2 regions of the Ihubacter massiliensis genome follow, and region 2 is predicted to be linked to the other one. Evidence: riboswitches for the same ligand, from Rfam matches in the RefSeq annotation. Region 2 holds a riboswitch; the other holds the start of a gene.
What was found. Region 2 has a riboswitch for ZMP and ZTP ahead of NIA71_RS10240 (formate--tetrahydrofolate ligase). Riboswitches for the same ligand answer to the same signal wherever they lie in the genome.
Positions count from the first base shown of each region.

Region 1 (6,943 bases), 1.5 Mb from region 2:
AGGTTCCCCCTTGGATCAGTTCTGCAGGAGAGCTGGCTGAGGCTTTCATTAAAAACAAGCGGTCCATTGAACGGAATATTTTAAAAGGCCTGAAGAAAAGCATATCGATTGACGAAGAGAAGGTGTTGTTTACAGAAAACAGGATTTTGTATTTAGAATCCCTTTTAGGAGGTGTTTAGATGGCAATGAAATTGGAAGACGTGGTTGCAAAAATTGAAGAAATCGCATCGCCCGATACTCAGGAAAGCTGGGATAACAGCGGCATTCAGCTTGCTGCCGGTCCTGTGGAAATTCACAGTGTATTGACCACATTGGAGATCACGGATGCGGTGATCGAGGAAGCGGATGAAGAAGGCGTGGATTTAATCGTCACCCACCATCCTTTGATCTTTGGCAGCCTGAAATCCATCGACTATCGGGATATGGTAGGCGCTTATATTGTCCGGCTGCTGAATATGGGGGTTTCCGTCTACTCCTGCCATACACCTTTTGATAAGCTGGATGGAGGAAACAATGATTTTCTGGCGGAGCTGATCGGCCTGAAAGATACCAGCGGGTTCAGCAGCGGAGCTGATTTGGATATGATCGGCCGGGTGGGGCAGCTGGAACAGGAAATGACGCTGGTTGAGGCGCTGGATCTTTTATCTGTTAAGCTGGAGATGGATCCGGAGCAATTCCGTGCAGTGGGCAAACCGGATTCGGTAATTAAAACAGTGGGCATCTGTACCGGAGCCGGTGCGGATTTGATGGAGCTGGCCGCGGCCAATGGATGTCAGCTTTTTGTCACAGGCGATTTGAAATACCACGATGCCCAGAAGGCGAAAGCCCTTGGCCTGGCAGTGATCGATGCCGGCCATTATGGAACGGAAAAATCCTTTGCCGGTAATTTTGCGGATAAATTAATCGAAAAGACCGGCGGGCAGATACAGGTCCTGGCATCCGATGTGGATATCGATCCCTTTGAGATGCTGTAAAATGAAAATCTGGTAGACATAAGCTCCTTGAAAATGATATAATAAACAAAGTTTTGGGTAGTCCAGGCAGTTGCGTGCACCACCTGGGTGTATGAGGAAAGTCCGGGCTCCATAGGGCGAGGATGCCAGATAACGTCTGGCGTAGGTAACTATAGGGAAAGTGCAACAGAAACACACCGCCGAAACGGGTAATGCCGTGGTAAGGTTGAAATGGTGAGGTAAGAGCTCACCGGGAGGTATGGTAACATATTTCCCGTGTAAACCCCATCCGGAGCAAGACCAAATAGGGCAAAGAAGGCGGCTGCCCGTCGCCGCCCGAGAGGTAGGTCGCTGGAGCGTGCTGGTGACAGTACGTCGAGATAGATGATTGCCAAATACAGAACCCGGCTTACGGGCTGCCCGAAACTTATAAAAGATTGAAAATAAAGGCCTAGTATGGTAAACTTCTAGAGAAGAATCATGATTCTAGAAGTTTTTTTGTTGGTGCAGTTGCTCCGTAAATCCATATCAAAAGAGGTAAAAGAGGTGCCCAATGCATTGGAATATTGCAGCAGAATGTATTTCACTCGTATACTTGCTTATCATTTGGTTCTATTCCCGAAAAAGCAGCTTGGTCCCATCGCTGAAAAACCGCTTGTTCTACTTTTGTTTCGCAGCGACTTTTTGCGCGATCGGCTTTAACATTTTATCGACCGCAATGCTTTCATACCCGGAGCACTCCATCAATCTTTTGACCTGGCTTGTGACGACCATCTATTTCATCGCCACTCCTCTGATGGGAATGGCTTACTTTTTCTATACCATCGCAACAGTCTTCGAAGGCCAGGGAAACGCCCTTAAAATCATGAAATGGACATCTATTCCAGGAATTTTCTACTTGGTGCTGGTGTTGATCAACCCCTTCTGCAAAGAGCTGTTTCACATCGACGCATCCGGCGCATATTTCCAGGGACCCCTGATCATAACCACTTACCTGATCTTCTACATTTACTGCCTGGCAGCGATCACCGTCGCTTTTGTCAGAAGAAAACAGGTGGACCCCATTATTAGAAAAATTCTGGCCACCTTTCCCATTATCGCAGTGCTGGTCATCATTGTTCAGCAGCTTTATCCCACCGTCATTTTGTCCGGATCCGCCGCCACCTGCGCGCTGCTGATCATCTATTTGTATTTGCAGAACAAACAGAATTCCACCGATTATTTAACCGGATTGCCCAACAGGCAGGAATTCCTCAAAATGCTGGAATTGCAGACGAGAAAATCGCGAAATTTTACCCTCATTGTACTCTCGCTGAGGGACTTTCGCCGCGTCAACGATACATACGGCCAGCATACAGGGGATCGATTTCTACGTGAAATTGGAAACTTTTTAATTAAAAGAGCGCAACCGCATTGTTTATATCGTTACGGAGGAGATGAATTTGCTCTGCTCTGTCAAGGGACAAGCGATCAAGACATAAAAAAGATTGTAGAGAGCCTGACCGCCCGTATGCAGGAACCCTGGTCAGTAGACGAAAACAGCTGTGTCATTCCGGCAGCCATCGGTATCGTACGCTATCCTCAAAGCGCAAAGGTTGTCGAAGATTTAATCAATGGCATTGAATATGCAGTAGCCAAGGCAAAAGACAGCAAGCGGGCAGGCGCGTATTACTGCGGTCAGGAGATGCTGAAAGCAGTGCGCAGGCGATCACAGATTATCACTATTTTAGAGAAAAACCTGGAAGCAAACACCTTTTCTGTTTTTTATCAGCCGATCATATCGAATCATACCGGACAATATGTGGTTGCCGAATCCCTCTTGCGAATTCCCAATTCGCCTCTTGGTCCTTTGTATCCCAACGAATTTATTCCCATTGCAGAGGATACGGGGATCATTGTCGATATCACCTATCAGGTTTTACAAAAGACATGCCGGTTCATCAATCGAATATCAGAAGTAAACCCTAATTTTGAAGGGGTCCATGTGAATTTTTCCGGGCATATGTTCTCACAGATAGATTTGGCGGACCGGGTGGAGGGAATTATAACCAGCAGCGGTACTCCTTTTAACAAGATCAAAATAGAGATAACCGAAAGCATTTTGCTGGAAAACACTAAATGCGTCAGTGAGTTCGCAGAGCGTATGCAGAAAAAAGGTGTACGCATGGAGCTGGATGATTTCGGGACAGGCTATTCCAATATTGTATCTGTTATGACCATGCCTCTGGATACGGTAAAATTGGATAAAAGCCTGATTTGGGCTGCCATGAATAGTAAAAAGTCCGCGATGATGGTCAGAAGTATTACAAGAATTTTCCACGAAATGGGGATGCAGGTATTAGCGGAAGGCGTAGAGACAGAGGAACAAGAACGCTTTGTCAGCCAATGCGGAATTGATTTGATCCAAGGATTCCTGTTTGCCAAACCAATGGCCGAAGATGAAGCGTTTGCTTGGCTCAGAAAACTTTGAGCAGCCGCAGCCGTAGGAAATTTTGAACAATATTCACATAAAATTTCTTGACAATAACCCCCAAGATATAGTATATTCAAAAAGTCATATGACTGACGGAAGTGGAAAAAACCACATGGAGTATGATCGTGAACTAAAGCCGACCGTCTGGGCTAAGAAAAAGCCCGGATGGTGCGGCTTTTTCTATTTTGATCGATTATATGGAGGGAAAGATAACATGCGCAAAGAATGGGAAGGATTTAATAGCGGAAACTGGAGACACGTGATCGATGTAAGGAATTTTATTCAAAAAAACGTAACGCCCTACAGCGGCGACGACTCTTTTTTGGAAGGACCCACCGCACGAACGGAAAAAGTCTGGAACAGATGCAAAGAGCTGTTGCTGGAAGAGATCGAACATGGTATTTATGATGTAGAAACTGACGTAGTTTCCGGTATCGATAACTTTAAGCCGGGATACATTGATCAGGAAAACGAAGTGATCGTAGGACTTCAGACAGATGCTCCTCTCAAACGCATGATCAACCTCTACGGCGGTATCCGTATGGCTGAATCCGCCCTGGAGCAGTACGGATATGAAATGAATCCGGAAATCAAACGGCGTTTTCATGAATTCCGTAAAACCCACAATGAAGGTGTGTTCGATGCTTATCCCAATCGAACCAAGGTTGCAAGACATAACGGCCTTTTGACCGGCCTTCCCGATGCCTATGGAAGAGGCCGGATCATCGGCGATTACAGGAGAATTGCGCTCTACGGCATCGATTATCTGATCGAGCAGAAACAGCAGGATATTGAGATGGCCGACGGTCCGATGACCGATGAGCTGATCCGTATCCGGGAAGAGCTCCGCGAGCAGGTGCGCGCACTGAAAGAAGTTAAGGCCATGGCTGCAAAGTATGGAATCGACCTGAGCCAGCCTGCGGCCGACGCTCGTGAGGCCGTACAGTTTGTGTACCTGGGATACCTGGCCGGTGTTAAGGAGAACAACGGAGCGGCCACTTCTTTGGGAAGAACGTCCACCTTCCTGGATATCTATATCCAGCGCGATCTGGAGCGGGGGACGCTGACGGAAAAAGAAGCCCAGGAATTGATCGATCAGTTTGTCATTAAGCTGCGCTTGGTGCGCCATCTGAGAACCCCCGAATACAACGAACTCTTTGGAGGCGATCCTACCTGGGTAACGGAAGCCATCGGAGGTATGAGCGTAAAGGGAACAACGCTGGTTACGAAAAACTCCTTCCGTTATCTCCATACCCTGAAAAACCTCGGTACAGCGCCGGAGCCCAATCTGACCGTGCTCTGGAGCCAGAATCTTCCGGAAAATTTCAAGCGCTACTGTACCAAGATGAGTATTGAGACCGATTCCATCCAGTATGAAAACGATGACGTGATGCGCCCTGTTTACGGCGACGATTATGCCATTTCCTGCTGCGTTTCCGCCATGAGCGTGGGCAAGCAGATGCAGTTTTTCGGCGCCCGGGCCAATGTGATCAAATCCCTGCTCTATGCCATCAACGGCGGCGTGGACGAGCTGACGGGCGATCTGGTCATCCCCAAAATCAAGCCTCTTGAATACGACGATGTTTTGGATTTCAACGAAGTTATGCTCAGCTATAAGAAAGTACTTGCTTATGTTGCCGAGCTCTATGTGGATACTATGAATGTGATCCATTATATGCATGATAAATACGCCTATGAAGCAAGCCAGATGGCCCTGCATGATACCCACGTTGAAAGGCTGACGGCTTTCGGCATCGCAGGACTTTCCTGTGCAGCGGATTCGCTTTCTGCGATTAAATTTGCAAAAGTCCGCCCGGTTCGCAATGAACAGGGCGTTGCCGTTGATTTTGAAGTAGAAGGGGATTTCCCCAAATACGGAAATGACGACGATGCAGTCGACGATATTGCCATTGAAATTGTTAAGCATTTTTCCGCAGAGCTGAAAAAGCATCCGATGTACAGAGATGCCAGACATACGCTGTCAGCATTGACCATCACTTCCAATGTCATGTATGGGAAAAAGACCGGGAACACACCGGACGGCAGAAAATATGGAGAACCGCTGGCGCCGGGAGCAAACCCGATGCACGGAAGAGATGTGAACGGTGCAGTGGCTTCGCTCAATACCGTTGCAAAGATTCCATATCGCACCGTATGCCAGGACGGCGTTTCCAATACCTTCTCCATTGTCCCGGAAGCACTGGGCAAGGATGCGCCACAGCAGGAATACAATTTAGTGTCGCTGCTGGACGGTTACTTCTGCCAGGGAGCTCATCATCTCAACGTGAATGTGATGCGAAAAGAGCTTTTGAAAAAAGCAATGGAGCATCCGGAACAGTATCCGTCTCTAACGATCCGTGTATCCGGCTACGCCGTCAACTTTGTGCGCCTCAGCAGAGAGCAGCAGGAAGAAGTGATCAAGCGGACTTTCCACGGAGCAATGTAAAAATTATGACATTATTATTAATAATTCCTGATTTTTCTTGCATAAGAACTGGCATCAATCTATAATTGGAACGTATCATAGGATTAGTAAGTAAAAGAAGGGATAGAAACAGAAATGAACAGAAACATAGCTTTATCGATTGTATTATCGATTGTAACCTGCGGCATTTATTCGATCTATTGGTTTGTTGTGCTGACTGACGAGGTGAATCGGGAAAAGCCGGAATACGCTGCGGATATGTCCGGTATCGCCTGTTTTTTGCTCAGCCTGATCACCTGCAACATCTATGGTATCTATTGGGCGTTTAAAATGGGGGAAAAACTGGATACGATCAAATCGGAAAGGGGCATCGTTACCGGCCATGACAGCAATGTGCTGTACTTGATCCTGGAATTGTTCGGATTTAACATCATTGTGCTGGCCTTATCCCAAAACGAGATGAATAAAATTCACCCGATTTATTAGCATGATGGAGTCTGGCAGAAAACGCTGCAGAAAAGTTGCTTTGATCTGGGGAAGCCTCCTTTCGGCAGGCCTAATCTTTGCATACGGAGCTGTTCACTGGGGGTGGTGGCTGCCTTGTATTTTTAATCAGGCCACGGGCCTTAAATGCCCAGGCTGCGGAGTATCACGGATGTGTCTTGCCCTTTTGCGCTTTGATTTTGCCGCCGCATTTTCCTGGAATCCAGCAGTTTTTCTTTGCCTCCCCTTTCTTGCGTATCTGTTGATCTCGCTCAGTCTGCGGTACATACGTCTGGGCGGTTTGCAGCTGAGCAAGTGGCAGCAGCGGGGATGCTGGATAATGGTCGCATTTCTGCTGGCCTTTGGAATTTTTAGAAATCTGTAAAGTTTTTTTTATACAAATAAACAGGAAACTTTGTTGAATTTTGTTTCAAATCGTAATATAATATCTCCTTGTGATAAGGAGGTATTTTTTATGAGTGAACAGATTCAGGGAAACAAGATGGGCACTATGCCGATCGGAAAATTGATTGCGACTATGCCCTGGCCAGCTATTTTATCCATGTTGATTCAGGCGCTTTATAACATTGTCGACAGTATCTTTGTGTC
Region 1 covers NZ_JAMXVH010000001.1:671,400-678,342, forward strand. The annotation lists gene NIA71_RS03010 (tRNA (adenine(22)-N(1))-methyltransferase) at 1-179, shown strand, start outside; gene NIA71_RS03015 (Nif3-like dinuclear metal center hexameric protein) at 180-974, shown strand; RNA gene rnpB (RNase P RNA component class A) at 1,029-1,380, shown strand; gene NIA71_RS03025 (GGDEF and EAL domain-containing protein) at 1,507-3,423, shown strand; ZMP/ZTP riboswitch at 3,502-3,583, shown strand; gene pflB (formate C-acetyltransferase) at 3,641-5,872, shown strand; gene NIA71_RS03035 (DUF4234 domain-containing protein) at 5,987-6,337, shown strand; gene NIA71_RS20035 (DUF2752 domain-containing protein) at 6,342-6,719, shown strand; gene NIA71_RS03040 (MATE family efflux transporter) at 6,810-6,943, shown strand, end outside.
Region 1: it holds a riboswitch for ZMP and ZTP, as region 2 does, so the genes downstream of both, pflB (formate C-acetyltransferase) here and NIA71_RS10240 (formate--tetrahydrofolate ligase) in region 2, are expected to answer to the same signal.

Region 2 (6,943 bases):
AGATGTGTGTATCAATAACAGGAAAGAAGGTTGTTAAATGAAAAAAATAGTTTGCGTTATGACAGCGCTTTGCCTGGTCCTTGGCATTACGGCCTGCTCAGGTAAGGGTGGCGCAAGCAGCGGGGCTGATTCGGAAAAAGCAGCCGCAAACGTCAGCGCCGATGAAAACGGCCGCTACGAGATTGAAGATGTTTCTTACGTGGTAATGGCGGAGACGGAAAGCGGCGACATGCGTATTACGGAAACAAAGGAAACGGAAGGCAACTATCAGGTGGTACTGATCGATGCGGCCAATACCGGTGATTCCAGCGGCGCTATGACTGTCACAATGACAAAGGAACAGTACGACAAGCAAATTAAAGGTAAGAAAACAGTAAAATGCGATGCCAGAAAGACGGTGTTCCTGGTGCCTTGCAAGGAAGCGGACCAGAAGAAATACCAGGCGCCGGCTTTTGAATATACATTTGTCAAGACTTCATTAGATACTGAGGACAGCAATAAGGATTATATGGTAAAAGAAATGGCAAATATTGTGCTGAAGGAGCTGAACAGCGGGGATGAGGCTGTTAAAGCAAGCCACCTTTGTACAGCAGACTTCGATACCTACAAAAATGCTTTTGCACCGGTGGAATAGTTTCGCAGGTGCATTTACGGATATGCATCTTCCCTGATCGCAGACTGACCATTTAAAAAGACACTCGCCTCAAAGAGGCCGGGTGTCTTTTTTGCTGCCAGCAGCGGCCGGGCTGTGGCTTTGGAAGGGATGATGCTCTTTTCCAAGCGGCGGCTTGCCAGATAAGGCTCTTGAGGAAAAGATTTTTAAAATCACGAAAAACTTACGCTTCTTTCAACGATTGAGCCTCCTTAAATCAAACGTTTGGGAGTCAGTCCTTCTTTTTCTCAGGACGAAGCCCCTCAAACCCACAACTTTACGAAAAATGTGCGGATTTTCACAAAAGTTTTTCCGGAGCTGCCTGGAAATTGGTCATTCCCACCCGCTATATAACAAGACCCCAGGGCTGAAGCAATATGCTCCCGCCCTGGGGTCTTCCAAAAAACGTCTTAGAACAAACCGGTGATCTTTCCGCTCTTATCCACATCGATCTTCTCCGCAGCAGGAACTTTGGGCAGCCCCGGCATTGTCATAATATCCCCGGTCAGCGCCACAATAAATCCTGCTCCCGCAGATACTTTCAAATTGCGCACGGTCAGTGTAAAGCCTCTTGGTGCTCCCAGCAAGGCGGGATCATCAGAAAAACTGTACTGAGTTTTGGCAACGCAGATGGGCAGGTTTCCAAAGCCCAGCTTCTCCAGCTGGTCCATCTGTTTTCTGGCAGCCGGAAGAATATTGATGTCATCGGCCCGATAAATCTTAGTGGCGATGGCACGAATCTTTTCTTCAATGGACAGGTCAAGCTGATAGGATTGGCTGAACGTGTTCGGTTCATCGCAGAGACGCACTACCTCTTTTGCCAGAGCAATACCGCCTTCGCCGCCTTTTCCCCACACTTCGCTGAGAGCTACATGAACGCCCAGCTCTTTGCATTTGGCTTCCACCAGCTTTAATTCAGCTTCAGTGTCCGTCGGGAATCGGTTGATCGCCACAACAGCCGGAAGTCCGTAGACCTGGGTGATGTTTTCCACATGCTGGAGAAGATTGGGCAGGCCTTTTTCCAAGGCGTCCAGATTTTCCTGTCCCAGATCGCCCTTGGCTACGCCGCCGTGATGTTTTAATGCCCGTACCGTAGCTACTACCACAACTGCCGATGGTTTAATGCCCGCCATGCGGCATTTAATATCCAGGAACTTTTCCGCGCCCAGATCAGCCCCGAATCCGGCTTCCGTTACCACGTAGTCCGCCATCTTCATCGCCATGCGGGTAGCCATGATCGAGTTGCAGCCGTGGGCGATATTGGCAAAAGGACCGCCGTGGATAAAGGCCGGAGTATGCTCCAAAGTCTGTACCAGATTGGGCTTGAGGGCATCCTTTAAAAGAGCTGCCAATGCTCCCTGGGCCTTCAACTGTCCGGCTGTTACCGGCTGGTCGTCATATGTATAGCCGACAATAATGTTGGCCACTCGGTTCTTCAAGTCTTCAATATCGCTGGAAAGGCAGAGAATAGCCATGATTTCGCTGGCAACGGTGATGTCGAAGCCGTCCTCCCGTGGCGTTCCGTTGGCTTTTCCGCCCAAGCCGTCCACCACAAAACGCAGCTGACGGTCGTTCATGTCCACGCACCGTTTCCAGGTGATCTTCCTTGGGTCAATTCCCAGCGAATTTCCCTGCTGAATATGGTTGTCCAGCATTGCGGCCAAAAGGTTATTTGCAGCGCCGATGGCGTGCATATCTCCGGTAAAATGGAGATTGATGTCCTCCATGGGAACCACTTGCGCGTATCCGCCGCCCGCAGCTCCGCCTTTTACGCCGAATACCGGGCCCAGAGACGGCTCTCTCAGCGCCACCAACACCTTCTTGTCAATCTTCTTCAGCGCATCGGCAAGGCCGACGGTTGTCGTCGTCTTACCTTCGCCGGCCGGTGTGGGAGAAATGGCGGTCACCAAGATCACCTTGCCGTCTGGGCCATCCTTTTTTTCCTCCAGCAAATTATAGTCTACCTTGGCTTTATAGTTTCCATACAGCTCAATGTACTTCTGGTCAAGACCGGCAGCATCTGCAATCTCTTTGATGTTTTTCATCTCTGTTTCCTGAGCGATCTGAATATCACTTTTGATTTCCATTTCATTTCTCCTTTTCAATCAACGTTTACAAACAGTTATAACTGGGGCCGATTCTCTTGCCTTTTTCAATGGCACAGAAGCTCTCCATATACGCAAAAAGAGCCTGGCAATCCGGACAAATGCCCAGACGGTCGGCTCATCATATACATTATACTCCACGTGGTCCATTCCACTTGTTCCGTCAGTCGTATAACAAATAAATAATAGCATCTCCCTTATGGAGAATCAAGCTTTATTTTAAGAAGTTTTTTAAAAACGTCCGCCTGTGGATCGGGCACGGGCCTTGCTGCCGCAAGCCTTCATAATGGGCTTTTGTTCCGTAACCTTTATTTTTTTCAAAACTGTATCCCGGGTAACGCTGCGCCATTTCCACCATCATCCGGTCCCGAGTGACCTTGGCCAAAACCGAGGCCGCTGCAATGGACAAGCTCTTACTGTCTCCTTTTATGACGGAGGTTTGGGGAATTGGAATGGACTTGATGATCATGGCATCAAAAAGGATATGCTCAATCCCGGCCCCCGCCCTCTCTTTCAGCATACGGGAGGCCTCCTCCACCGCCTGAATCATCGCTTCCTTTGTGGCCTCAAGAATATTGATCTCATCGATCCGCATATGATCCGCCATACCGATTCCATAGGCCAGAGCTTTTTCTTTAATCAGAGGATACAAGGCTTCCCGCTTTTTTTCCGTCAACTTTTTGGAATCGTCGATACCCGGCACATCAAAATCCTCCGGGAGCACCACACAGGCCGCCACCACCGGACCGGCCAGGGGCCCTCTGCCCACTTCGTCCACGCCAGCGATAAACATCACGTCTTTTCCGCATAGCTCCTTGTCAAACTGCTTCATTTCCACAAGCCGCCGGGCCAAAAGCATCTCTTTTTCCTGCTTATTCATGGGGTACCCTTTCCAATGTGATCTTTCCGATCGTTCCTGCGCGAAACTCATCCAGCACCACTTTGGCGATTCGTTCGTAATCGATCTTTTTCCCAGGGAGAATGCAGCCCCGTTTGAGCGCTATCGCTTCCATGGTCTGAATCGGGGTCTCTTCTACTCCGTCCAGCTTGTAGCGCTGTGCCAGAAGTTCCGCATAGCCGTTTTGAAGGACGGCAATCAGCTCCAGGGCCAGGGTAGCCACATCGAGGATTTCGTCCTTGATCGAACCGCAGAAAGCCAGATTAAGGCCTGCTTTCGGATCCTCAAACTTGGGCCAGAGGATCCCTGGCGTATCCAAAAGCTGCATATTGCCCGGAAGGTTGAGCCATTGCTTGCCTTTGGTCACCCCCGGCCTGTCCCCTGTCTGGGCGCTCTTTTTTCCGGTCAAACGATTGATGAGAGACGACTTGCCCACATTGGGCACGCCCACGATCATCAGCCGGTACGGCCGCTGCCTGACCTGGCCGGCGTTTTTCTCATCCTGCAGCCGGGACAGCAGCTTTAAAAGCTGTGCCGCCCCACCGCCCTTCATACAGTTCATCGTCAGGACCTGACTGCCTCTTTTCCGAAAGTATTGCTCCCATTCCTGATTGGCCTCGCTGTCCGACAGATCGCTCTTGTTGAGAATGATGATGCGCTTCTTATTTCTCACCAGTTCGTCGATAATGGGATTTCTGCTGGAAACCGGGATGCGTGCATCGATCACTTCCACCACCGCATCCACCAGCTTCAGATTTTCCTGGATCAGCTCCCGGGTCTTTTTCATGTGTCCCGGATACCAGTTTATATGTTCCATCATAGGTTGTTCCTCTCGTTTTTTCAGTGTACTTTATTATAGCAGGGATTGGGCGGAATTACAATGCAGGGAGCGGACCCTTCGGGCCCGGATTCATAAAGGCCGAAAAGCAAAATTATCGCTAGAACTCGTTTTGGCCTAACTTTACGATGATTTTTCATCGTGACGAAAGACAAAAAGCTTAAAAAGCGATAGTTTCCTGCTGTTTTTAGGTGGATTAGCAGAAAAAAAGGCCTAAAATCATCGCTGGGAAGGCTGCCAGGCACGGATCACGATGATTTGATTTGCTCCCGGCCCCATCTTTTCTGCCATAAAAAAAGGATCGCCGCATATACGACAATCCTTCATTAAGTCAAGCTTATTCTTCGGTCTTTTCCTCTGCTGCCGGAGCTTCTTCCGCAGGAGCTTCCACAACTGCTGCTTCTTCAGCCGCCGCTGCTTTCGCTGCTGCCTTTGCTTCAGCTGCTGCCAGCTGTTCTTCACTGTATTCCTTGGCTTTAATCTTGGCAGATTTACCAGTTCTTTCACGCATATAGTGAAGCTTCGCTCTTCTGACATCACCTTTTCTCACAACTTCGATCTTTTCAACCAGTGGTGAGTGCAGCGGGAATGTCTTTTCCACGCCGACGCCGGAAGCGATTCTTCTTACTGTGAATGTTTCGCTGATTCCACCGTTCTGCTTTTTCAGGACAAAACCTTCAAAAATCTGAATTCTTTCTCTCGATCCTTCTTTAATTTTAATGTGCACTTTTACAGTGTCTCCCACATTAAACGCAGGGATATCTTTTTTGGTGTATTCCTGTGCAATTGACTGCATAATATTCATTGCTCATTTCCTCCTTCCCTCCAAGACGTTCGTGGTGCCCAATTCTGCATCCAGAGGACCGCCCGTAATAACTTTCAATATTTTAGCACAAAAGCTGGAAAAGCGCAAGGATTTTTTTGCCTGCCAACTCTGCCGCCCGCTAAAACTTCTGCACGGTTCTTTGAATGATGTCGTCCTGCATCTCCTTGCACAGCTCGGTGAAAAAGGCGCTATAGCCTGCCACCCTGACGATCAGCGATTTATAGCTGCCCGGATTTTTCTGCGCTTTTTTCAGCAGATCGCTGGATATGATGTTGAATTGGACATGGTAAATATTCAAATCAATAAAGCTGCGGATCAGGGAAACGATTCTGGCATTTCCTTCCTCACCCTTGGAGGACATGGGATCCAGCCGCATATTGAGCAGCGTGCCGGCAACATGGGCATCGTGGTTGATCTTTGACACGGACTTGAGCACAGCCGTCGGCCCTTTCACATCTGTCCCGCCCTTGGGCGAGCAGCCGTCGGCCAGAGGAGTTCCTTCCAGCCTGCCGTAAGGCAGCGCAGCCACCACTTCGCCGTGGGGAACATGGGAAGCTACCGGATACAAACCCGAAATATAGTGGGGACCCCGATAAGACTGATATTGGGTGATTTCTTCAAAAGCAAAATCGGTCATTTCCCTTACAAAATCGTCCACATAGTCATCGTCGTTGCCATAAAAGCGGCCGTTGCTTTCAATATACGCTTTCATTTCCTCATGGCCTTTGAAATTATGCTTTACAGCCTGAACAAAATCCTGCATGGTGAACACCTGCTTGTCGAACACAAACTCTTTTATCACCGACAGAGAATCCGCCAGATCGGCAATGCCGGTGCCGATAAAGGCCGGGCCTACCGTCAGCTCTGCGCCGCCGCGGGTAATGTCTCTGCCCGTTTCAATACAGCCGTCGATCATGGCCGACATGTAGGGATAGGGCGTGTATTCCGCGTGGAGCTTTTCGCAGATATGACAGGCCGTCGCGATATGCTTGATGCAGAAAGCAAGCTGCTTTTTCACCGCATCCTTCAGTTCTTCAAAGCTCATCTCCGACGGATCGCCGGTGCTCAGGCCCAGCTTCTTATTGCCGTTTACCACGCTGATGCCGTTAGTCAGCGCCAGTTCCATCACTGACCCATAGTTATAATGGCCGCCGTCGGTCCATTTGGACATTTTTCCCGGAATATAGGGTTCTACGCATCCAACCATGCAGTAATCCCGCGCATCCTCGATATCCGCTCCGCTGATGAGCATCATTTTAATGGTCACCTCGTCGTTGTGGATGGCTGGAAAACCTGTTCCGATCTGGGAAAGGGCCGCTGCCTTGCGCAGGAATTTGTCCGGCGACTGTTTATGAACGCGCACCGAAAGGGATGGCGAATGGAGACGCACTTCCATTTTGGCGGTTATGAATAAGTAGGATAACTCGTTGGTGGCATCCTTTCCATCCCTGGCGATTCCGCCCACGCAGACATTTTGATAAGGCTGGTAGCCGGCAAAATACATGGCCGCATTGGTGCTCAAAAACCAAGTGTTTTCCGCAAACTTGAGATACAGACATTCGATCAGCTCCAGGGCCTTCTTCTCTGTCAGCAGCCCGGCTGCGAGATCTTTTTTGTAATACGG
Region 2 covers NZ_JAMXVH010000001.1:2,204,051-2,210,993, forward strand. The annotation lists gene NIA71_RS10235 (hypothetical protein) at 38-634, shown strand; gene NIA71_RS10240 (formate--tetrahydrofolate ligase) at 1,063-2,739, opposite strand; ZMP/ZTP riboswitch at 2,854-2,938, opposite strand; gene NIA71_RS10245 (ribonuclease HII) at 2,972-3,637, opposite strand; gene ylqF (ribosome biogenesis GTPase YlqF) at 3,630-4,475, opposite strand; partial or broken gene rplS (50S ribosomal protein L19) at 4,969-5,298, opposite strand; gene NIA71_RS10260 (glycyl radical protein) at 5,438-6,943, opposite strand, start outside.